3 regions of the Faecalibacterium sp. Marseille-Q3530 genome follow, and region 3 is predicted to be linked to each of the others. Evidence: predicted binding sites of a transcription regulator. Region 3 holds the regulator's gene; each other region holds the start of a gene.

Region 1 (8,159 bases), on a different contig from region 3:
CCAACACGGTGCCCGTCATGATGCCGTACATCACGGCCTTCTTCATGCCCCGCGCAGCAGGCGACCGGCCCGCTGTGGTGCCGGAGGGCGCGGTGAACTTCGCGTTTCTGGGGCAGTTCGCAGAGACCCCGCGTGACACCATCTTCACCACCGAATACTCCATGCGCACCGGCATGGAGGCGGTGTATACCCTGCTGGACATCGACCGGGGCGTACCGGAGGTCTGGGACAGCACCTACGACGTCCGCGACCTGCTGAACGCAGCCGTGCAGCTGCGGGATGGACGTCCGCTGAGCGACCTCAAGATGCGATGGATCGAGCGGTTCGCGCTCGGCAAAGTCATCGACAGGGTGCAGGAGACCGACCTCGGCCGTCTGCTGCAAGAATATAAGATCATCTGAACGCCGGGTCCTGATCCCGGCGGGGGAGGATGCTCCCCACATCAGACAACGCATTGGAGGAAATTGGAATGAATACCACATTTGATTCTCTGACTCATAAGATGCAGCGCGCCGCACTGGGCAAGACGGCGGATATCGTGCTGTCCCACGTCAACAAGGACCGCGAAAAGGCCATGACCCAGCTGGTGGATGTCGCCAAGACCTTCTATGGCGATTCCTTCAGCGAGGAAACATACAATCATGCCCGCCAGACCCTCTCAAACCCGGACAGCAAGTGGTCCAGACTCATCAACTGCATGCTGGACCAGCTGGACCCCAATGTGGCCCGCACCACGGCTCTGAACCTGGGCTATGAGGCCTTCTTCCGTGGCACCAAGACCATCCGTGAGAACCGCGTCAAGTACCAGTGCAACATCCCTTGGCTGATTTTGTTCGACCCCACCTCCGCCTGCAACATGCACTGCGTGGGCTGCTGGGCCGGCGAGTACGGCAACAAGAACAACCTGAGCTTTGACGATATGGACAAGATCGTCTCTCAGGGCAAGGAGCTGGGCGTGTACCTCTACATGCTCACCGGCGGCGAGCCGCTGGTCCGCAAGGCCGACATCCTGAAGCTGGCCGAAAAGCACAACGATGTGCAGTTCGCCATCTACACCAACTCCACCCTGATCGACGACGCCTTCTGCAAGGAGGTCGTCCGTCTGGGCAACATCGCCTTCATGCTGTCCATCGAGGGTACCCCGGAGACCAACGATGCCCGCCGCGGCAGCGGCCATTACGCCGCCGTCATGCACGCCATGGACCTGCTCAAGCAATACGGTATCCTGTTCGGTACCTCCATCTGCTACACCAGCGCCAACATCGAGGCCGTCACCAGCGATGACTTCATGCGCTTCCTGTGCGACAAGGGTGCGCACTTCGGTTTCTATTTCCACTACATGCCCGTCGGCAACGAGGCAGCCCCCGAACTGATGCCCACCCCGGAGCAGCGCAAGTACATGATCGACCGCATCCGCTATCTGCGCAGCGAGGCGTGTGATATCCCGTTCTACCCGATGGACTTCCAGAACGACGGCGAGTTCGTCGGCGGCTGCATTGCGGGCGGCCGCAACTACTTCCACATCAACTCGGCCGGTGATGCGGAACCCTGCGTTTTCATCCACTATTCCAATGCCAACATCCACGACAGCAGCATTCTGGAGATCCTTCAGAGTCCGCTGTTCATGGCATACCACAACGGCCAGCCCTTCAACAAGAACCACCTGCGTCCCTGCCCCATGCTGGAGAACCCCGAACTGCTGCGGAAGATGGTCCACGAGACCGGCGCCCACAGCACCGACCTCCAGAGCCCGGAGACGGTGGATCACCTGTGCGATAAGTGCAAGGCCTACGCCGACAACTGGCAGCCCATGGCCGACGAGATCTGGTCCCACACCAAGATCCGCGAGAGCCGCTACGAGAATTATAAGGACTGGAAGCCCGGCCAGCAGTAAGCACACAGAAGCGCTGGGTCTGCATCGGGTGTAGCCGTCCTGAACCAAAACCTCCCGCTTTCCGGAGCGCTGCAACAGCGCCGGGAAGCGGGAGGTTTTTTGCGCGATAAAATGGCCCCATCTCCCGCAGGAGACAGGGCCGGGGCATTTGATATAGAGGGCTGGATTTATTCGTCGTCGGGGTCGCCGAAGTTGTCGTGGTAGGTCGTGACCAGTTTCATCTCCTCGTTGCGGCGCAGGCCGTGGAAGACGAACTTCTTGAGCACGTCGTAGATGACAGCGAAGAGCGGCACACCGATGATCATGCCCACAAAACCCCACAGGCCGCCGAACAGCAGGATGGCGAACAGCACCCAGAAGCTGGAAAGGCCGGTGGTGTTGCCCAGGATCTTCGGCCCAATGATGTTGCCGTCCACCTGCTGCAAAACCAGAACGAACAGAATGAACCAGAGCGCCTTGATGGGGTTCTGGATGAGGATGAGCAAGGTGGCCGGGATGGCACCGATGAAAGGCCCGAAGAAGGGGATAACATTGGTCACACCGATGATGACCGAGACCAGCAGCGCACTGGGGAACTTGAAGATGAGACAGGCGATGTAGCACAGCACACCGATGATGGCAGAATCCAGGATCTTGCCGTTGATGAAGCCGCCGAACATTTTATCGGCATAGAGGATCTCTTCCAGAATGACATCCGCCCAGCGGGGCTTGATGAGGCTGTACAGGATCATCTTGCACTGCTGGCCGAACTTCTTCCGGCTGGCCAGCAGATACACCGAAACGATGACGCCGATGATGATGTTCTTCAGGAAGGTCACGACGCTCATCACGCCCAGCGCTGCACCGCTCAGGAGGCTCTGCATGGAGGGGACCAGCTTCGTCCGGACGATGTTGTCCAGCGTGTCCTGCAGGTTGTCATAGGACGTCTCGATGAAATCCAGCAGCTTCTGGTTGCTGGCGATGATCTCCTGATGGGAAGCCCAGTCCACGAAGTCGTTCAGGTTGTTCCGCGCCGTGTAGTACAGCGTCGTCACGCTGGTGATGAGCTGCGGCACGATCATCATGATCAGCGCATACACCACCAGGATGCCGAACAGCAGCGAGATGGTGACCGCCAGCATGTTGGCCGCAGTTCCCATCTTTTCGGGCAAAAGGCGGCGGAGAAAATCCTCCACGCAGTTGCACACCGGCTTGAGCAGATAGGCGATGACCGCGCCGTAGATGAACGGCATCAGGATGCCTGTCAGCTTCGAGATCGCATCCCCGAAGCCCTGAAAGCGGTAGATCAGGAAGAAGAAGAGGATGCTCAGTGATATGGCACCGAATCCCGCGAGCATCCCATACAGGTAGGGTTTGATGTGTGGCTTTTTGTCCATCATGTTTCCGTAGACTCCATTCCTGCCGCGGGCAGCAGGAATGCCCGCAGCATTGTTTAGCGCTTGTTGCTCCTGCGCCAGATGTGCAGTTTTTCAGCTTCGGCGATCAGTTCATCCCGGAAATCGGGGTGTGCAACGCTGATCAATGCTTCGGCCTTTTCCCAGCTGGTCAGGCCCTTCAGGTTCACACAGCCGTACTCGGTGCACAGATAGTGGATATTGGCACGGGTATCGGTGACGATGCTGCCGGTCTCCAGCGTGGGGCGGATGCGGCTCTCGACCTTGCCGGTCTTCTTATTCATAAAGGTAGAGGACAGGCAGATGAAGCTCTTGCCGCCGTTGGAAAGGTATGCGCCCAAAACGAAGTCCAGCTGACCGCCTGCACCGGAGATGTGCTTGATACCGGCACTCTCGGCGTTGACCTGACCGAACAGGTCGATATCGACAGCATTGTTGATGGAGATGAAGTTGTCGATGGCCGAGATGCTGCGGATGTCGTTGGTGTACTCCACAGGGGCTGCCATGCACTCCGGGTTGTTGTCGAGGTAATCGTACATCTTCTGGGTGCCGGCACCGAAGGCGTAGACCTGACGGCCCTTGTCCAGATTCTTGTGGCGGCCGGTGATCTTGCCGGCTTTGGCGATGTCCACAAAGGCATCGACGTACATTTCAGTATGGACGCCCAGATCCTGCAGGTCGCTCTGCGCGATCAGGTTGCCGATGGCGTTGGGCATTCCGCCGATGCCCAGCTGCAGGCAGGCACCGTTCGGGATCTGCGGGACGATGAGGTTCGCCACGGCGAGGTCCACCTCAGTGGCCGCACCGGGTGCAGCCATCTGGCCCATCGGCGGGTTGGTGCCTTCCACGACACCGGCCACCTGGGAGATATGCACCCAGTTCTCGGTGCCGCCCAGGCAGCGGGGCATATTGGTGTTGACCTCGACGATGATCTTTTTGGCCTTTTCGCAGACGGCGCCCAGATGAGAAGCACAGGGGCCGAAGTTGAAGTAGCCATGCTCGTCCATGGGCGTGACCTGGAACACTGCCACATCCACGGGGTCCTTGCTGTCGCGGTAGTAACGGGGCAGCTCCGAATAACGGATGGGGGAGTAGAAGGAGAAGCCCTGCGCAATGGCCTTGCGCTCAATGCCGCCCATGTGCCAGCTGTTCCAGGTCATGTGGGCAGCCGGGTCGTCAATCTGGAAGATCTCCGGCACCCACATCAGGATGCCGCCGCGGAAATTGACGTTCTCCAGCTCCGGCAGACGCTTTGCAATGGCAGCATCGACTGCCACCGGGGTGTTCACAGCCCAGCCGTAGTCCACCCAATCGCCGCTCTTGACCAAAGCAGCGGCCTGATCGGCAGTCATCTTTTTCTGCGCATACAGTTCCGTATAATCCATTATAAACCATCCTCTCCTATAATAACATAAAGGAATTGTAAATTCTTACAACCCGATAACTTAGTTATAACATTAACAAAAGAAGGAATCAATACTTTCGGAGCAAATCGGGGCAAAAAAGTGACTGGATGGCAATATAACTAAAATTCTTAGCGATTCAACCGAATTCTTTGGTTCGATAAAAACAAAATTTTTCGAAAAAGGACTTGATAAAATTTTGACGATGTGGTTTACTTATAGCGTAGCAGGGCGGTGCGGAGCAGTGCGTCATGAATCGTTAAAAAAATAGCGATGAGACGCGGCGCCGCAAACAACGTCTTGCAACCCGAACTGGAAAGTGCTATCATGGCAGGACCGAGCGCGCTTTTCATACCAGCGCGCACCAAGGAGGACACGATGGCAACAGCAGTTTATCCCGGATCGTTCGATCCGGTCACCAAAGGGCACCTGGACATCATCAAGCGTGCCGCAAAGATCAACGATCACCTGATCGTCGCCGTGCTCATCAACAGCGCCAAGCACCCTCTGTTCACCGTAGAAGAGCGGGTGGCCCTGCTGCAGGAGTGCTGCAAGGGCATCCCGAACGTCACGGTGGAGAGCTTTGACGGCCTGACCGTGGAGTTCGCCAAAAAGCGCCACGCTTCGGTCATGGTGCGGGGTCTGCGGGCGGTCACGGATTTCGAAAACGAGATCCAGCTGGCGCAGACGAACCATGCACTGATGCCCGGCATCGAGACGATGTTCCTGGCGACCAGCATCAAATGGAGCTACCTTTCCTCGACGATCGTGAAAGAGGCTGCCCGCTACGGCAGCAATATCTCCAAGTTCGTCACGCCCAATGTGGAAGCCGCCGTCGAACAGAAGATGGCCGCGCTCCGGGCGAAGGGGGAGCAGCCCTGAACCTGTTTCTCATGTGCAAACGCCGCAGGCGTTTCTATAAAATTGGTTCCTAAAACCCACCAATATACACACAAATCAGGAGGCTATTAACATGAAGAAAGTTGTTATCGCATCTGCATGCCGTACCGCCATCGGCAAGTTCGGCGGCACTCTTGCCAACGTCCCCGCTGCTGAGCTGGGCTCCATCGTCATCAAGGAGGCACTGGAGCGCGCACACGTCGCACCGGAGCAGGTCGATCATGTTTACATGGGCTGCGTCATTCAGGCTGGTCTGGGCCAGAATGTCGCGCGTCAGGCTTCCCTGAAGGCAGGCCTGCCCATCGAGACCCCCGCTGTCACCGTCAACGTGGTCTGCGGCTCCGGTCTGAACTGCGTCAACATGGCTGCGCAGATGATCGAGGCTGGCGATGCCGACATCGTCGTTGCAGGCGGCATGGAGAACATGGACATGGCTCCCTTCGCTATGATGAAGGGCCGCTACGGCTACCGCATGGGCGCTCCCATGGGCAAGAGCGAGCTGGTCGATACCATGGTCAACGATGCTCTGTGGGATGCCACCGGCTTCAACAAGCACATGGGCATGACCGCTGAGAACGTCTGCACCAACGAGACCTATCAGAAGAAGTACGGCTACAACCCCATCACCCGCGAGCAGCTGGATGAGTTCTCTTACAACAGCCAGGTCAAGGCAGACAAGGCCATCAAGGACGGTGCCTTCAAGGACGAGATCGTTCCCGTTGTCATCAAGGGCAAGAAGGGCGACACCGTGTTCGATACCGATGAAGGCCCCCGTCTGACCCCGGTCGAGAAGCTGGGCACCCTGAAGCCCGCCTTCACCAAGGACGGCATCGTGACCGCCGGCAACTCTTCCGCCATCAACGACGGCGCTGCTGCTCTGGTCGTGATGAGCGAGGAGAAGGCCAAGGAGCTGGGCGTCACCCCGCTGGCAACCTGGGTCGCTGGTGCTCTGGCTGGTGTTGAGCCCGAAGTCATGGGTCTGGGCCCCATCGCTGCAACCAAGAAGGTCATGGCAAAGACCGGCCTGTCCGTTGCCGATATGGACCTGATCGAGGCAAACGAGGCCTTCGCAGCACAGTCTGTGGCCGTCAGCCAGGCTCTGCACTTTGATATGAACAAGGTCAACGTCAACGGCGGCGCAATCGCTCTGGGCCACCCGGTCGGCGCTTCCGGTGCTCGTATCCTGGTCACCCTGCTGTATGCAATGAAGCACCGTGGTGCCCACAAGGGTCTGGCTACCCTGTGCATCGGCGGCGGCATGGGCTGCGCTACCATCGTCGAAATGGACTAAACGCTGGAGGCACTCCAGATATCAGGATCGCCCGCGCAGGCGGACTTCTCCTGCGCGGGGCTGTTCTGAAACGAAGAATAAGACTTTGAATGGAGGTCTTCACAATGGCATTTGTTAAAACCGAAGTGCAGGGTGCTGTCGAGATCATCACCATCGACCGCCCCAAGGCACTGAACGCACTGAACCCTGAAGTTCTGGCAGACCTGAAGGCAGCTTTTGAGGCTGTCGATCAGGACGCCATCCGCTGCATCGTTCTGACCGGCGAAGGCGACAAGAGCTTCGTGGCCGGTGCAGACATCGGTTCCATGAGCACCATGACCAAGGCAGAGGGCGAGGCTTTCGGCAAGCTGGGCAATGATGTCTTCCTGATGATCGAGCATTTCCCCATCCCTGTGATCGCAGCCGTCAACGGCTTCGCACTGGGCGGCGGCAATGAGCTGGCCATGAGCTGCGACATCCGCATCTGCTCGGACAACGCCGTCTTCGGCCAGCCGGAAGTCGGTCTGGGCATCACGCCGGGCTTCGGCGGCACTCAGCGTCTGGCACGTCTCGTCGGCATGGGCATGGCAAAGCAGCTGGTCTATTCGGCCCTGAACATCAAGGCCGATGAGGCTTACCGCATCGGTCTGGTCAACGCCGTGTATCCCCAGGCTGAGCTGATGGAGAACGTCCTGAAGCTGGCCAACAAGATCGCAAAGAACGCCCCCATTGCAGTGCGCAACTGCAAGAAGGCCATCAACGATGGCATCAGCCTTCCCATTGAGAAGGCAGTCGAGGTCGAGGAAAAGCTGTTCGGCGACTGCTTCGAGACCCACGACCAGAAGGAAGGCATGGCCTGCTTCCTGTCCCGTGAGAAACCGAAGCCCAAGGCTGTTTTCACCAACAACTGAGAAGTACATTTGAATTTGTAATCTGAACCCTTCTGCATCCCGGTTCCTGCCGGAGAGGGAACCGGGGAGCAGGGGGATATGAATAAAGGAGAGATATCCTATGAAGATCGGTGTTATTGGCGCTGGCACGATGGGCCAGGGCATTGCAAAGGCATTCGCTCAGGTCGAGGGCAACAGCGTTGCTCTGTGCGACATTAAGCAGGAGTGGGCTGAGAAGGGCCTGGCAAAGATCAAGGCTGGCTATGACAAGCTGGTCGCAAAGGGCAAGATCCCCCAGGAGAAGGCGGATGCAATCGTCGCCGCTATCACGCCGGGCCTGAAGGAAGACCTGTGTGCAGACTGCGACCTGGTCGTCGAGGCTGCATTCGAGGACATGAAGGTCAAGCA
Region 2 (8,159 bases), on a different contig from region 3:
AGACGTGATATAATGATAACACCTCTTTTGCGGGGTTATTAAGTGCGCCCTGTTTTGAAGGCGCTCCCGCAAGCCGAGGGAGGTTCAAAACAACCGTTATAATGGAGGTGTCAACAAATGACCGTTAAAATCACTCTGGCCTGCACCGAGTGCAAGCAGCGCAACTACAACACCACGAAGAACAAGAAGAACAACCCCGATCGTCTTGAGATGAAGAAGTACTGCCGCTTCTGCAAGAAGCACACCGTTCATCGCGAAACCAAGTAAGAAAGGCGGACGACATCATGGCAGACAAAACCGAGAAAAAGCCGGGCTTTGTGGCCAGAATGAAGGCCGCCGTGAAGGGCTTTTGCAACCGCGTTGCGAAGTTCTTCCGCGACACGAAGAGCGAGCTGAAGAAGGTCGTGTGGCCGTCCAAAGAGGACACCAAGACCAACACCGTCGTCGTGCTCGTCACCGTGGCGATCGCTGCCGTTGTCATGATCGCGCTGGATGCCATTTTCGGCGGCATCCTGGGCCTGATCATCGGCGCATGAACATCTTGAAACGGAGGTTTGAAAAAATGGAAGATCAGTCCAATGAAGCCCTCTGGTATGTAGTCCATACCTATTCCGGTTACGAGAATAAGGTTGCAACGGACCTGCAGACCATGGTCGAGAACCGCCGTCTGCAAGACCTGATCTGTGACATCAAGGTCCCCACCGAGATGGTCCCTGAGATCAAGGACGGCAAGGAGCGTATGGTGGAGCACAAGCTGTTCCCCGGTTACGTTCTGGTCAAGATGGTCATGAACGACGATACCTGGTATGTGGTGCGCAACACGCGCGGCTGCACCGGTTTCGTCGGCCCCGCATCCAAGCCCGTCCCGCTCTCCGCTGAGGAGGTCGAGAAGATGGGCGTCGAGAAGGCAGCTCCGCTGACCGTCGATTTCAAAGTCGGCGACACCGTGCAGATCACTGCCGGCCCCCTGGAAGGCTTTATGGGCCTTGTGGAGGGCATCGACACCGAGAGCTTCAAAGTCAAGCTCAAGGTCAACATGTTTGGCCGCGAGACGCCCGCTGAGGTGGACATCGCGCAGGTCGAGCTGCCGTAACCAACCGGCATCCGTTTACCAAGGTAAGACCGCAGTGCGGTTCTTATAGAGCGTGTGCACCGCGCACATGCTCGTGGGAGGCGCCTACACGGCGCCGCAACTCACCACAGATTTTTGGAGGTGCATTTATCATGGCACAGAAAGTTACTGGCTACATTAAGCTGCAGATCGAGGCCGGCAAGGCGACTCCGGCTCCCCCTGTTGGCCCTGCTCTGGGTCAGAAGGGCGTCAACATCATGGCCTTCACCAAGGAGTTCAACGAGCGTACCAAGAACCAGATGGGTTATGTCATCCCCGTCGTCATCACCGTTTACGCTGACCGCTCCTTCAGCTTCATCACCAAGACTCCTCCGGCAGCCGTTCTGATCAAGAAGGCCGCTGGCATCAACACCGCTTCCGGCAAGCCCAACAAGGAAAAGGTTGCTTCTCTGACCGCTGCTCAGGTGGAAGAGATCGCGAAGACCAAGATGCCCGACCTGAACGCTGCTTCTCTGGAAGCTGCATGCAGCATGGTCCGTGGCACCTGCCGCTCCATGGGCGTCACCGTCGAGGGCTGAGACAACAACAGTGGGAGGGCATAAAACTGCCCGCATGACCACATAGGAGGATATACAATGAAACATGGCAAGCACTATGTCGATGCTGCGAAGCAGATCGATTTTTCTAAGCTGTATGAAATGAACGAGGCTCTGGAGCTGGCTTGCAAGACCGCTTCTGCCAAGTTCGACGAGACCGTTGAGCTGCACGTCCGCCTGGGCGTTGACGGCCGCCACGCTGACCAGCAGGTCCGCGGCGCTGTCGTTCTGCCCAACGGCACCGGCAAGACCGTCCGCGTCTGCGCCATCGCAAAGGGCGCTGCTGCCGCTGCTGCTGAGGCAGCCGGCGCTGACATCGTTGGTGATGATGAGCTGATCGCCCGCATCGCCGGCGGCTTCATGGACTTCGACGTTGTTGTCACCACCCCCGACATGATGGGCCGCGTCGGCCGTCTCGGTAAGGTGCTGGGCCCCCGCGGCCTGATGCCCAACCCCAAGGCTGGTACTGTTGCTCCCGATCTGGGCAAGGCAGTCACCGAGGCCAAGGCTGGTAAGATCGAGTATCGTCTGGACAAGCAGAACATCATCCATGTCCCCGTGGGCAAGGCTTCCTTCGGTGCAGAGAAGCTGTACACCAACCTGGATACCGTTATGAGCGCCATTGCAAAGGCAAAGCCTGCTGCTGCAAAGGGCACTTACTTCAAGAGCGCTACCATCGCCACCACCATGGGCCCTGGCATCCGTCTCAACACCCTGAAGTACGGTGTCTAATTTGAAGAAATAAAACCTCTCAGTCTGCGCTTTGGCGCAGCCAGCTCCCCTATTAGGGGAGCCAAAGAGAGGAAAATAAAAAATCTTCAAAAAAGCACTTGACAACACCGCGCGTTTGCGGTAAAATAATCATGCTGTTTTTGAGACAGCAGGTGCTGGAACCCAGCGTAAGGCTAAGCCGCCTGCCGAGAAACGCGCATAATGTTGTTTTATGCCTCTTTCTCGGACACAGTGCGGGAAAGAGGCTTTTTTGATCCCTGAGTTTCAGTGTTCGATACAAGTTTTTGAAACGAGGTGAAACCGAATGCCCAGTGCAAAGATTCTTTCTGAGAAGCAGGCTTATGTCGCTGATCTGAAGGCAAAGTTTGAGAGTGCGGTTTCCGGCTGCGTCGTCGCTTACGGCGGCATTAACGTCGAGAACGACACCAAGCTCCGTAAGGAGCTGCGTGAGGCAGGCGTCGATTATATGGTCGTGAAGAACACCATGCTGCGTCTGGCTGTTAAGGGTACCTCTCTGGAGGGCCTGGCTGAGCAGTTCAAGGGCGATACCGCTATCGCTTTTGCTCACGAGGAAGACCCCATGTCCGCTGCCCGCATCCTGTGCAAGTATCAGGATGGCGATAAGTCCAAGAAGTTCGTCGTCAAGGCTGGCTTCATGGAAGGCAAGGTCATGGACGCTGCCGAGACCAACGCCATCGCAAAGCTGCCCAACCGCGAAGGCATGCTGTCCATGTTTGCAGGCGCCCTCACCAGCACTCTGTCTGGTCTGGCCGTTGCAATGCAGGCTTATGCCGACAAGCAGGAAGAGCCCGCTGCTTAATTGCTGCGTGACTGCTGCTTAACAATCTGAAATCAACAAACACAAAACCATTTATATTGGAGGGTTATTACCATGGCTTCTGAGAAGATTACTGCCATCATCGACTCCGTCAAGGAGCTGTCCGTCCTGGAGCTGAAGGAACTGATCGACGCTTACTGCGAAGAGTTCGGTGTTTCCGCTGTTGCTGCTGCTGCTCCCGCTGCTGCTGGCGCTGCTGCTGCCGCTGAGGAAGAGAAGACCGAGTTCGACGTCATCCTGGCTGAGGCTGGCGCTACCAAGATGCAGGTCATCAAGCTGGTCAAGGAAATCACCGGTCTGGGCCTGAAGGAGGCTAAGGCTATCGTTGACGGCGCTCCCAAGGCTGTCAAGGAGAAGGCTTCCAAGGCTGAGGCTGAGGACATCAAGAAGAAGCTGGAAGAGGCTGGCGCTAAGGTCGAGATCAAGTAATTTGATCCCCCTGAACGTTCTTTCTTGAATTTCGATTCTTGAAATAAAGGCACTCTCGTCGAAAGGCGAGGGTGCCTTTTTTGTTGTTTCCTCTTGACAGATAAAACACAACATGATATGATTTTGATATCAGATAGAAACACTTCCAGACCCGATAAGGAGGGATCTTACATGGAAGAGAAGATCTTGCAAACGAAGAAGAACGGAATGACGATGCTGCTGCTGACCTTGCTCGGCTATGTTGCGGCCATCATTGTGTTCGTGCTGGGTGGGATACTGCTCACGGCAGAACATAACGTGCCGGGCGTGATTTTGCTGGTGCTGAGCATCGCCTATGGCATCGTTGGCATTTTCCTGCTCTGCGGCCTGAAGGTGCTGAAGCCGGAGGAAGCATTGGTGCTGACCCTCTTCGGCGACTACATCGGCACCCTGAAAGGGGAGGGCTTCTATTGGGTGAATCCCTTCTGCACCTCCGTCAACCCAGCCGCGGGCACAGTGCTGAGCCAGAGCGGCGACGTCCAGAAGATGCCTGTTGTGCAGGCGAGCCGGGAGCAGGATGGCAAAAAGATCTCCCTCAAGATCATGACCCTGAACAACTCCCGCCAGAAGATCAACGACTGCCTGGGCAACCCGGTCGAGATCGGCATTGCCGTCATCTGGCGCGTGACCGATACCGCGAAAGCCGTCTTCAACGTGGACAACTACAAAGAGTACCTGTCCCTTCAGTGCGACAGCGCCCTGCGCAACGTCGTGCGGGTCTACCCCTACGATGTGGCCCCCAATGTGGACACCACCGGTGACGGCATCGCCGACGAAGGCAGCCTGCGCGGTTCGTCCGAGGTCGTGGCCAAGCGCATCCAGGACGAGATCCAGAAAAATGTGACCGAGGCCGGCATCGAGATCATCGAAGCTCGCATCACCTACCTGGCCTACGCGCCGGAGATCGCAGCCGTCATGCTGCAGCGCCAGCAGGCCAGCGCCATCATCGACGCCCGTAAGATGATCGTGGACGGTGCCGTCGGCATGGTGGAAATGGCACTGGAACGCCTGAATGAAAACAAAGTGGTCGAGCTCGACGATGAGCGCAAGGCAGCAATGGTCTCCAACCTGCTGGTCGTGCTCTGCGGCAACCGTGACGCTCAGCCCATTGTGAACAGCGGCAGCCTCTACTGATGGCAGCAGAACCCAAAAAGCAGATCCCGCTCCGACTGAACGCAAAGCTCTACGAAGCCCTTGCCGCATGGGCTGAAGATGATTTCCGCTCGGTGAACGGGCAGATCGAGTATCTGCTCACCGAGTGTGTGCGTCAACGGAAGAAGAATGGCAAGTATGTCTCGGATGAGATCGACCTGCCGCCGGAACTGGATCTCAAATAAGAGAAGGGAACCTTTGGAAAAAATGCTTTTCAGAGGTTCTTTTTTTCATGAAAAAGGGGAGTTGCTCCGTCTTTCAGTCAAAATAGACACATTTCCACCGGGATACGGGGAAAGTTTGTTAATAAATTATCTATTGCCTGTCCTTGCAAACCACACAGTTTTTGTTTATAATAGAAGTGTACGGGGGAGGCAAGCCCCGATAACGAGTGAAATTCGATTCCGATGAAAAGAATTTGAGAGGAGTTTATTACCATGGGTTTAGGTAAGAAGACGATCGACGACGAGAATTACTGCGGCAAGAAGGTTCTGGTCCGCTGCGACTTCAACGTCCCGATGAAGGACGGTGTCATCACCAACGAGAACCGCATCAACGCAGCTCTGCCCACCATCCAGAAGCTGCTCAATGATGGCGCAAAGGTCATCCTGTGCAGCCACCTGGGCAAGCCCAAGAACGGCCCTGAGGCAAAGTTCAGCCTGGCTCCCGTTGCAGCTGCCCTGAGCGCAAAGCTGGGCAAGACCGTTGTGTTCGCAGATGACGACAACGTCGTGGGCGAGAACGCAAAGGCTGCTGTGGCTGCCATGAACAACGGCGACGTTGTCCTGCTCCAGAACACCCGTTTCCGCAAGGAAGAGACCAAGAACATGCCGGAGTTCTCCGAGGAGCTGGCCTCTCTGGCGGACGCATACGTGGACGACGCCTTCGGTAGCTGCCATCGTGCACACTGCTCCACCGCCGGTGTCACCGACTACGTCAAGGATACCGCTGTCGGTTACCTGATGGAGAAGGAGATCAAGTATCTGGGCAATGCCGTCAACGACCCGGAGCGTCCCTTCACCGCCATCCTGGGCGGCGCAAAGGTCGCCGATAAGCTGAACGTCATCTCCAACCTGCTGGAGAAGGTCGATACTCTGATCATCGGTGGCGGCATGGCTTATACCTTCGTCAAGGCACAGGGCTACGAAGTCGGCAAGAGCCTGTGCGATGACTCCAAGCTGGACTACTGCAAGGAGATGATGGCAAAGGCTCAGGAGAAGGGCGTCAAGCTGCTCCTGCCTGTCGATGCCGTCTGCATCAAGGACTTCCCCGATCCCATCGACGCACCCGTCGAGACCACCGTTGTGCCCGTGACCGCAATGCCTGCCGATATGGAAGGCTGCGACATCGGCCCGGAGAGCACCAAGCTGTTTGCTGAGGCCGTCAAGGCTTCCAAGACCGTTGTCTGGAACGGCCCCATGGGCGTCTTCGAGAACCCGACTCTGGCAGCAGGCACCCTGGCTGTGGCACAGGCTATGGCTGAGAGCGGCGCTACCACCGTTATCGGCGGCGGCGACAGCGCAGCAGCAGTCCAGCAGATGGGTCTGGGCGATAAGATGACCCACATCTCCACCGGCGGCGGCGCTTCTCTGGAGTATCTGGAGGGCAAGGAGCTGCCCGGCATCGCTGTCATCCAGAACGCATAATTCGCGCTCGCAACAGCAGGATCGAGGTGCGGCGGCATGGCGCCGCCGCACCTTTTTTGGTACGTAGGTAAATAGAAGGAGATAGAGATCATGGATAAGGCAAAGCGTAAGGCAATCATTGCAGGCAACTGGAAGATGAACAAGACCGCTTCGGAAGCAGCCAAGCTGGTGGACGAGCTGATCCCCGCCGTCAAGCATGCTTCCTGCGAGGTCGTCATCTGCACTCCGTTCACCGATCTGGTGACGGCTGTGGAAAAGACCAAGGGCACCAACATCCATGTCGGTGCAGAGAACGTCCACTTCGAGAAGTCCGGTGCGTTCACCGGTGAGATCAGCGCAGAGATGCTGGTGGATCTGGGCGTGGAGTACGTCATCGTCGGCCACTCGGAGCGCCGCCAGTACTTCGCAGAGACCGATCAGACCGTCAACAAGCGCGCTCTGGCTGCGCTGAACGCGGGCCTGAAGGTCATCATCTGCGTGGGCGAGAGCCTGGAGCAGCGCGAAGAGGGCGTGACCGAGGAGCTGGTCCGGATGCAGACTAAGATCGCTCTGCGTGATGTCACCGCAGAGCAGATGGCCAACGTCGTCATCGCGTATGAGCCCATCTGGGCCATCGGCACCGGCAAGACCGCTACGGCAGACCAGGCAGAGGAAGTCTGCGGCCAAATCCGCAAGGTCATCGGCGAGGTATACGGCGAGGCCGTGGCCGAGGCGACCACCGTGCAGTACGGCGGCAGCATGAACGCAAAGAACTGCGAAGAGCTGCTGAGCAAGAAGGACGTCGATGGCGGCCTGATCGGCGGTGCTTCCCTGAAGGCTCCGGATTTTGCAGTCATCGTCAACGCTGCGACCAAGGGCTGAGAAACAGAGCTTCCCCGCATCGCACACTGCCTTTTGCAAATCACCCCAGCGCCCGGCCGCGCCGTTTGCAAGCGCTGAAGCCGGGCGCTTTTTAGTTCAAAATCAAAGGAGATACCATTTATGTCCAAGAAACCCGTAATGCTCTGCATCATGGACGGCTTTGGCTGGACCCCCAACGAGACCTATGGCAACGCTGTGGCCGCCGCAAAGAAGCCGTTTATCGACTCTCTGATGGCAAAGTACCCCATGACCACCATCGACGCTTCCGGCATGGCAGTCGGCCTGCCCGACGGCCAGATGGGCAACTCTGAGGTCGGCCACACCAACATGGGCGCAGGCCGCATCGTTTATCAGCAGCTGACCCTCATCACCAAGTCCATCCGGGATGGCGAGATGCTCAAGAACCCGGTCCTCGTCAAGAACATGAAAGCTGCCATCGATGCAGGGAAGGCCATCCACCTGATGGGCCTGGTCGGCACCGGCGGCGTCCACAGCCACGCTGACCACTGGTTCGGTGTTCTGGAAATGGCCAAGCACATGGGTGCCAAGGAGGTCTATCTCCACTGCATCACCGACGGCCGTGATACCGACCCGCACTCCGGCAAGGGCTTCCTGGCCGACCTGCAGGCCAAGCTCGATGCGCTGGGCATCGGCAAGATCGCCAGCGTCTCCGGCCGTTACTACGCCATGGACCGCGACAACAACTGGGACCGTGAGGAGAAGGCCTACGCAGCATTCGTCTATGGCGAGGGCGAGCGGTATGCCAACGCTGCAGAGGCGATCGAGGCATCCTA
Region 3 (8,159 bases):
GTCGAAACGGCCGAAGCCGTAAGCGGCAACGCAGGAGGAGATAACCGTGCAGATGACCTTGGGCAGAACATAAGAGTAAGTGTTCAGCATGGCCTGCAGGATGTTGATGGAACCGCCGAAGTTGTTCAGCGCGTTCTTATAGCCCTCCAGAGTAGGGTTCTTGATCCACAGGCCGATGCCTGCGAAGATCTCGCTGTTGTCCTTGAAGGTCGCGCTGATCATCCACAGCAGGGGATAGATCATGATCAGGCCGACCAAAATCAGGACAAGGTACTTGAAGAACGTCGCGATGACGTTGGATGCTTTCATTCCCATACTGTCACACCTTACCTTTCATCCGAGTAGTAGACCCACTTCTTCTGGCTGGTGAAGGCAATGATCGTGAGGATGCAGACGATCACGAACATGATCCATGCCAGTGCGGAGGCCATGCCCATCTGGTTGGACTTGAAGGCGTAGTTGTAAACCAGAATGGAGATCAGAGTGGTGGAGTTGCGCGGGCCGCCGTTGGTGATGATGAACGGGCCGTTGAACTCCTGGAATGCCTGGCAGATCTGCGTGACCAGGTTGTAGAAGATGATGGGGGTGATCATCGGAACGGTGATGGAGAAGAACTGCTTCCACTTGCCGGCACCGTCGATGGTGGCCGCCTCATACAGGTCTGCGGGCACGCCCTTCAGAGCGGCCAGGAACAGGACCATGGCGGAACCGAACTGCCAGATGCGCAGGAAGCAGATGATCCACAGCGCATAGTTGGGGTCGCTCAGCCAGGAGGGGCCCTGTGCGTGGCCGAAGGTGATGGCGCGGATGATGGTGTTGACCAGACCGTCATCGCGGAAGACAGCCTTCCACAGAACGGCGATGGCAACGGAGCCGCCCAGGATGGACGGGATGTAGTAGACGGTACGGAACAGGTTCACGCATGCGATCTTGAAGTTCAGGATGTATGCGATGAACAGAGCGAAGATCAGCTTCAGGGGCACGGTGACGAAGGCGTACTTGAAGGTAGTGATCAGGGCCTTGGTGATCTTGGCATCGGAGAAGGCGGTGACGTAGTTCATCACGCCGTACTGATGGATGCCGTTGAAGAAGTTCATATCGGTGAAGCTGTAGTACAGCGACTGACCGAACGGGATCGCCTTGAAGACGACGAAACCGATGATCCAGGGGATCAGATAGATCAGACCCTGCCACTTATCGAAGAACTTCTGGGCCGGGGTACGCCCCAGAGAGGGCGCATTACTTTCTTTCATCCGGGAATCCTCCTTTTGTGGGTGATTTTCCAACGCATGGCATACCGCGCGTCACACTTTGGAAACAGACTTGTCAGAGATTTGTAACCTGTGCCTGAGAAAAAGGGACATCGGCCGAGTGGTCGATGCCCCTCGTATGTAAGAACTCAGGTCAGAGTCTGAAGCGATCAGACAGTGTAACCAACAGCGGACATGCCGTCCAGCAGGGTGTCAACGACATCAGCGCCGGAAGCGTTGTCGTAGTCCACGGTGTCGAAGACTTCCTGATAGATACCGGTGCCGGTTGCCTTCAGGTCGTTTGCCTCGAACAGGGGGTCCAGCTGGAAGCCGACGAAGGCCATGACCTTGCCGTTTGCCTCAGCGACCAGATCCTTGATCTTGCCAGCAGCCTGTGCAGCCTCCAGGCCAGCCTTGGAAGCGGGCAGGCCGCACTCAGAACCCATGATCTCAGCGCCTTCCTTCTCGTTCAGCAGGAAGTTGATCAGCTTAGCAGCCTCAGCGGGATGCTCGCAGGTCTTGGTGATGGCCAGACCCATGGAGACCTTGGAGAAGCCGCCGTTGTAATCGCCGAACTTGATCTCCTCGCCGACGGTGAAGCCGGGCTTGTTCTCCTCGTCCAGAGCATCCTGAAACTTGACAGCGGAGGAATCCCACTCGAAGATACCAGCCATCTTGCCGGTGATCCACTCGTTGGACTGGTGTGCAGCGTTGTCGCCGTTTGCACCGTAGTAGGTGGGCAGCGGCATGATGACGTGGCCATCGACCAGGCTCTTGATGAAGTCGATGCCCTCGGCGATCTCGTCAGCGGTGTAGTTCAGGGTGGAGGTGGTGGGGTCTGCCCAATCCTTGCCGTACTTGGACTCAAGGTAGAAGACCATCAGGATCATACGGTCGTATGCGCCCAGGTGCAGAGGATAGTAGTCATCGCCCAGCTTCTCCTGGAATGCCTTGCCTGCGTTCATCAGGTCGTCCAGAGTCTTGGGAACCTCGGTGATGCCAGCCTTATTAAAGGTGGTCATGTTCCAGTAGAAGATACGGCCGGTCATAGCGACAGGTACGCACTGCTGTGCATTGGCAACGTTGCAGGCTGCCAGCTTGGCGTCATCCCACTGAGACAGGTCCAGATAATCGGTGACGCTGTTCAGGTCGATGAAGGTCTGGCCGTTTGCAGAGTAGTTGTACAGCCAGTTCCAGTTGATCTGGCAGACGTCCTCAGCCACGCCGCCGGCAAACTTGGTGGACATGGTGTCCTCCCAGCCGGACCATGCAGCGAAGGTGGGGTTGACGGTGATGTTGCTGTTTGCTGCGGAGAAAGCCTTCAGGGCCTCCTGGTAAGCGTTGTGACGAGACTCGCCGCCCCACCAGCTCATGGTCAGGGTGACAGGATCACTGCTCAGGCCAGCCACGGAAGCTGCTTCTGCTGCGGAAGAAGCGGTGGAAGCTGCGGTGGAGTTGGAGCTGCCGCCACAGGCAGCCAGCAGGCCAGCTGCGCCCACAGCACCGGTGACCTTCAGGAAATCGCGACGAGAAATTGCCTTGCTCATTGTTCGTTCTCCTCCTAATATATAGAAAACATGTGCTCAGCGGCCTTATCTGCAAAAGGCTCGTTGTATACAATTATGATAACAAAAGATACCACAAAAAGAAAGATGTAAATTGAAGAGAAGCGCGCAAAAAACGAACAAATATTGCGTTCGTGTTTGGCGCGGTTTTGACGTCCTTGCCGAAATGAATAAACTTGAGCGAAAAAACTGTGCAACATGTATACTTCAACAGATTGCATAGAAATCGGAGCAAGGAGTCGGGGAAACCTCCTAAAATTGCAATATTTTTGTAACCAATCGAGAAATTGGCGTGGTTTTGTTGTATGCAATAAGTGAAATCGTTGACGATTCCGACGATTCCAGAGATTTGTCAACTGATATATCAATAGCGCAATAAACGCGCGAAGTTGGATACAACTGATATATCACTCTGTCGGAAACGGTCTGTTCCGGGCAGAAAAAAGCGCCGCCCGGCGAGGCAGCGCTGAAAAAATTTTTCTGTTTTTTTGGGGAACACGGCTGCAAAATGAACGCAGCGCAATGCTTCTTCCGGGAAACGCTCCGCTTTTTTATTTCGCGGCCCGGCGGGCGTAGAAGGCGCGGCGCTCGCGGAAGTAGCATTGGGGGCACATGCTGACGTACTGCACGTCGTTTTCCAGGTCGATGGCGACCTGTTCGCCCTCAAAGACGAACTCACCGTTGACTTTGCGGCAGTTGCAGGTGGCCTTGCGGCCGCAGGTGCAGATGGTCTTCATCTCCTCGATGGTGTGAGCCAGCTCCAGCAGGCGGGTGGAGCCGGGGAACCCCTTGAGCGAGAAGTCCGACCGCAGACCGTAGCAGATGACCGGGATATTCAGGTCTACCGTGACCATGAACAGCTGCTCAGCCTGTGCCGGGGTGAAGAACTGGCTCTCGTCGCAGAGGACGCAGGCCAGCTTCTGGGTCTGGCTGGCGGCGCGGACGGCCTCAAAGACGTCCGCCTCCGGCGGGATGAGCAGGTCGGCCTTGCGCCGCACCCCCAGGCGGCTGACCAGTTCACCGCCGCCCTTGGTGTCCACCTGCGGCTTCAGGATGAGCACCTGCATCCCCTGCTCCTCGTAGTTGTGCGCCACCTGCATCAGGGCCGTGCTCTTGCCGCTGTTCATTGCGCCGTAACGGAAATATAGCTTTGCCATGAAGGTCTCCTCATAAAAAGCAACCCTCTCAGCCATCGCTGCGCGATGCCAGCTCTCCCAAAGGGAGAGCCATTGGCACGCCGGTCAGCTTTCTACGGAATGAGCAAAGCCCAAACGATGGGAAGCGAGCGGGCTTCGCTGTGATGGGAGGGTTGCTTTATCATATTATATTATATAGTCAACGACGAAACCGGAACATCAGTCCTGATTGCGCAGGCGGTAGCCCAAGCTCATCAGGCTGTCGCCCAGGTGGACGTTCTCGACCACGACTTCCGGATACGGGACGGACAGGTCGTAGTGGGAGAAGTTCCAGAAGCCTTTGATGCCCAGGCTGACCAGACGGCCGCTCAGCTCTTCGGCACCGCTGCGGGGCACACAGAGAACCGCCACTTCGGGCTTGTGCTCGGCGCAGAAGCTCTCCAGCTGGTCGATGTGGAGGATCTGGATGCCGTTAATCTCCCTGCCCACTTCGTCCGGCGAGTTGTCGAAGGCGGCAATGAGCTTATAGCCGTTGGTATCGGTGGTGATGAACCGGCTGACGGCCTTGCCCAGACGGCCGCAGCCGATGAGGATGGTGGGCAGGCGGTCGCCGTTGCCGAACAGCAGATTCTCCAGGATGGAGAGCAGGTTTTCGACCGAGTAGCCGATGCCCTGACGGCCGTTCACATCGCCGATGCAGTTGAAGTCCTGCCGGACCTGAGAGGCCGTGGTGCCCATCTGGGCGGCCAGTTCGCGGGAAGAGATGCTGGTGATGCCGTCGTTCTTCAAGGTCCGCAGAAAGCGGTAGTACTTGGGCAGGCGTTTGATCACCGGCAGAGATGCTTTACCAGGGGTGTTCATAGGTGGTTCTCCTTTCATCCATCCGATGCCGGTCCTCTGCGCCTACCGTGGCGCTCCGGCAGATTCAAAGAGTTTTGCACAATAATGATACATCTTTGTCAATCTTATTCATTATCTAAAGTATACAGCGGATATGGAGAATGTCAAATAAAATGGAGCAATTTTTTCAAAAGTTAAGAAATCTTAACCGCCGCATAATCATTTGACCCGCCGGGAACCCTGAAAAAAACAGAGCAGGAGGGGCTTATGGCAGAGCAGAACGAAAAAAACACCCCGGTGGAAGAGCAGCGGCTGGAAAAAGAGCAGATCGAGGATCTGGGCAGCGTCTACCGCACCAAAGGCCCCCACGCCATCCACTGCCTGACCGTGGTGGGGCAGATCGAGGGCCATGTGGAAGCGCCTCAGGGGCAGAAGACCACCAAGTACGAGCATGTCATCCCGCAGCTGGTGGCCGTGCAGGAGGACCCGGCGGTGGAGGGCCTGCTGGTCATCCTGAACACCGTGGGCGGCGATGTGGAAGCCGGGCTGGCGCTGGCGGAGCTGATCGCCAGCATCTCCAAGCCCAGCGCCGCCGTGGTGCTGGGCGGCGGGCACTCCATCGGCATCCCGCTGGCCGTCAGCGCCCGGCGGAGCTTCATCGTGCCCACAGCCACCATGACTGTCCACCCGGTGCGGCACTCCGGGATGATCCTGGGTGTGCCCCAGACGATGCGGTGGTTCGAACAGATGCAGGAGCGGATCACCGGCTTCGTGGCGGCGCACAGCGGCATCTCGGAAAAGCGCTACACCGAGCTGATGCTCCGCACCGGCGAGCTGGTCATGGATGTGGGCACCATGCTGGACGGCCGCCGGGCCGTGCGCGAAAAGCTCATCGACGAGCTGGGCGGCATCTCGGATGCGCTGGCGTGGCTGTATCGGGAGATCGAACGCTGAGCGGGTTTTCGTTGCTATTTTCCATAGGTCGTGATAAAATGAAAGAATCGAATACTATGGGAGAAAGAGACAGGGTTGCAACGAAAGATGGCAAAGAAAAAACGAAAAACGACCGCAAGACGCGCACCTGCGCGGAGAAAGAGCCGGGCACAGGAGCGGATGCCCGCAGGGCTGGGCACCCTGTTTGCGGGCCTGCTGCTCATCGTGCTGGCCTTTGTGGAGGGCAGCTCGGTCTGGAAGGCCCTGCACGAGGTATTGTTCGGCCTGTTCGGCTGCGGCAGCTTCGTGCTGGGCGCAGCGATCTGCTATCTGGCCATCCTCTACACACGGGGCGAAGACCTCATCGGCCAGATGTTCAAGCTGATGCTGGGGCTGGTGTTTGCCAGCGGCACCGTCATCGTCTTTTCCGAGATCCCCGCCGACATCCCGGCGGCCCGCATGGTAGCGGAGTGCTATCAGAACGGCGTCCATGCCTGGCTGGGCGGCGGTGCCATCGGTGCCCTGCTGGGCGGCAATCTGCTGCTGCTCTGCGGGCGTCCGGCGGCAAATCTCGTGATGGTGGTGCTGGCGCTCTGTGCCAGCCTGTACATTTTTGATATCACCCCCGCCGAACTGTGGCAGTGGATATGTGAACTGGGCGGCAGCGCCCACGAAAAGGGCGTGGCCGTCTACGAGCAGAATGCAGCCCGCCGCGCCGAGCGGCAGGCTGCCCGCCAGGCCGAGGAGGAAGCGGCCGCGCTGGAAGCCGGAGACGAGCCGGACCTTTGCAGCGAAGAGGATGAGGAAGGCGGCTTTGCAGCGCCGGGCTGGCTGTCCGGCATTTTCAGCTGGGGCCACAAGGTGACCAAAGAGCTGGAGGGCGAAGCCGTGCCCGAACCGGTGGACGACTCCCTCGGCTACGAAGAACCTGCCCCCTCCCCCGCGCCTGCCCCGGCAGAGCCGCAGGAGGCCCCGGCCTTTACGCCGGTGCAGGTGGGCACGCCCCATCCCCGCGCCTCGTTTGACATCGACCTTGGGCCGGACAGCACCCCCGTGGTCGAGGGCGGCAGTGAGCCCATCGAGCCCTTCATCGTCGGGCCCGGCGGCACCTTCGGGCAGGACCCGCTCCACAAGCCCGCGCCCCGGCCCATCGTGAAGCCGGTGGTGCCCGATGCCATCGAGACAGCAGCCGAAGACTTCTTTGCAAAACCGGAGGCCCCGGCGGCCCCCGAAGCACCGGCCCCGGTGGTAACGCCGGGCATCCCGGCCCAGCCGGTGGACGAAGACCCCGCCGAAGCTCCTGCGTTCGACGGCAGCGGAGCCTTCCAGACACCGACCCTGCCCACCACCGACGAGCCCTCAGTGCCGGTGCGGGTCATGGCCGACAACGTGATGGCCATGCGCTCTGCCCCGGACGAGGACGGCTGGATCAGCATCACCAGCGAGCCGGTGGAGGAAAAAGACATCAACACGCTGGTAGCCGCTGCCATGGAAAAGCCCGCCGTCGGCGAGCAGCAGGCAGCCACCGCCCCGGCCGAGGAGCCGGAGGCTGAGGAGAGCTATCAGTACCAGTACCCCGGCATCGACCTGTTCGAAAAGGCCCCGGAGGAGAGTGACCCCAACGCACAGGACGAGCTGAAGGCCAACGCGCAGAAGCTCGTGGACACGCTGGAAAGTTTTGGCGTCCGCACCCGTGTGCTGGACATCTCCCGCGGCCCGTCGGTCACGCGGTATGAAGTCCAGCCCATGGCGGGCGTCAAGATCAGCCGCATCACCTCGCTGGCAGACGACATCGCACTGAACCTGGCCGTCGCTGACGTCCGCATGGAGGCCCCCATCCCCGGCAAGCCCGCCGTGGGCATCGAGGTGCCCAACCACAAAAAAACACCGGTCTATATCCGCAGTGTCTTCGAAAGCCAGGCCTTCCTGCGGATGACCTCGCCCCTCGGCATCGCGCTGGGCAAGGACATCGCCGGTGTGGCCCAGGTGGCCGACCTGTGCAAGATGCCCCATCTGCTCATTGCAGGCAGCACCGGCAGCGGCAAATCCGTCTGCGTCAACAGCATCATCATGAGCCTGCTGTTCCGGTCCAGCCCGGAGGACGTCAAGCTCATCCTCATCGACCCCAAGGTGGTCGAGCTGGCCGAGTACAACGGCATCCCTCACCTGCTGATGCCGGTCATCACCGAGCCGAAAAAGGCGGCGGGCGCTCTGAGCAGCGCCGTGCAGGAGATGGAGCGCCGGTATCACCTGTTTGCGGAGAACAACGTCCGCGACATCAAGTCCTTCAACAAGCTGGCCGCCACCGACCCCATGCTGGAAAAGATGCCATACATCGCCATCATCATCGATGAGCTGGCCGACCTGATGATGGTCGTGGGCAAGGACGTCGAGGACTCCATCTGCCGCATCGCCCAGAAGGCTCGTGCGGCCGG

Evidence for each region. Region 3 encodes Rex, which represses fermentation and respiration genes when NADH is low (regulators of the CRP and FNR family bind a similar motif). Its sites were predicted from a motif close to ATTGTTAANNNNTTAACAAT; they were not measured.
Region 1: a site for Rex is predicted at 4,879-4,898, ahead of coaD (pantetheine-phosphate adenylyltransferase). Genes of this name have one in related genera too.
Region 2: a site for Rex is predicted at 5,158-5,177, ahead of pgk (phosphoglycerate kinase). Genes of this name have one in related genera too.

Annotation. Positions count from the first base shown of each region.
Region 1 is NZ_JAFREH010000001.1:28,809-36,967, reverse strand. Features, by position in the region: gene J3350_RS00195 (oleate hydratase) at 1-401, shown strand, start outside; gene J3350_RS00190 (radical SAM protein) at 470-1,894, shown strand; gene J3350_RS00185 (AI-2E family transporter) at 2,062-3,273, opposite strand; gene J3350_RS00180 (butyryl-CoA:acetate CoA-transferase) at 3,327-4,673, opposite strand; gene coaD (pantetheine-phosphate adenylyltransferase) at 5,070-5,573, shown strand; gene J3350_RS00170 (acetyl-CoA C-acetyltransferase) at 5,665-6,882, shown strand; gene J3350_RS00165 (enoyl-CoA hydratase-related protein) at 6,987-7,772, shown strand; gene J3350_RS00160 (3-hydroxyacyl-CoA dehydrogenase family protein) at 7,873-8,159, shown strand, end outside.
Region 2 is NZ_JAFREH010000001.1:429,707-437,865, reverse strand. Features, by position in the region: gene rpmG (50S ribosomal protein L33) at 118-267, shown strand; gene secE (preprotein translocase subunit SecE) at 285-536, shown strand; gene nusG (transcription termination/antitermination protein NusG) at 563-1,093, shown strand; gene rplK (50S ribosomal protein L11) at 1,225-1,650, shown strand; gene rplA (50S ribosomal protein L1) at 1,708-2,400, shown strand; ribosomal protein L10 leader region at 2,522-2,661, shown strand; gene rplJ (50S ribosomal protein L10) at 2,705-3,220, shown strand; gene rplL (50S ribosomal protein L7/L12) at 3,293-3,667, shown strand; gene J3350_RS01890 (SPFH domain-containing protein) at 3,839-4,840, shown strand; gene J3350_RS01885 (PTS ascorbate transporter subunit IIC) at 4,840-5,043, shown strand; gene pgk (phosphoglycerate kinase) at 5,296-6,504, shown strand; gene tpiA (triose-phosphate isomerase) at 6,595-7,365, shown strand; gene gpmI (2,3-bisphosphoglycerate-independent phosphoglycerate mutase) at 7,486-8,159, shown strand, end outside.
Region 3 is NZ_JAFREH010000012.1:12,957-21,115, reverse strand. Features, by position in the region: gene J3350_RS10295 (carbohydrate ABC transporter permease) at 1-315, opposite strand, end outside; gene J3350_RS10290 (carbohydrate ABC transporter permease) at 327-1,253, opposite strand; gene J3350_RS10285 (ABC transporter substrate-binding protein) at 1,421-2,797, opposite strand; gene J3350_RS10280 (thymidine kinase) at 3,367-3,972, opposite strand; gene J3350_RS10275 (redox-sensing transcriptional repressor Rex) at 4,171-4,812, opposite strand; gene J3350_RS10270 (ClpP family protease) at 5,059-5,745, shown strand; gene J3350_RS10265 (DNA translocase FtsK) at 5,833-8,159, shown strand, end outside.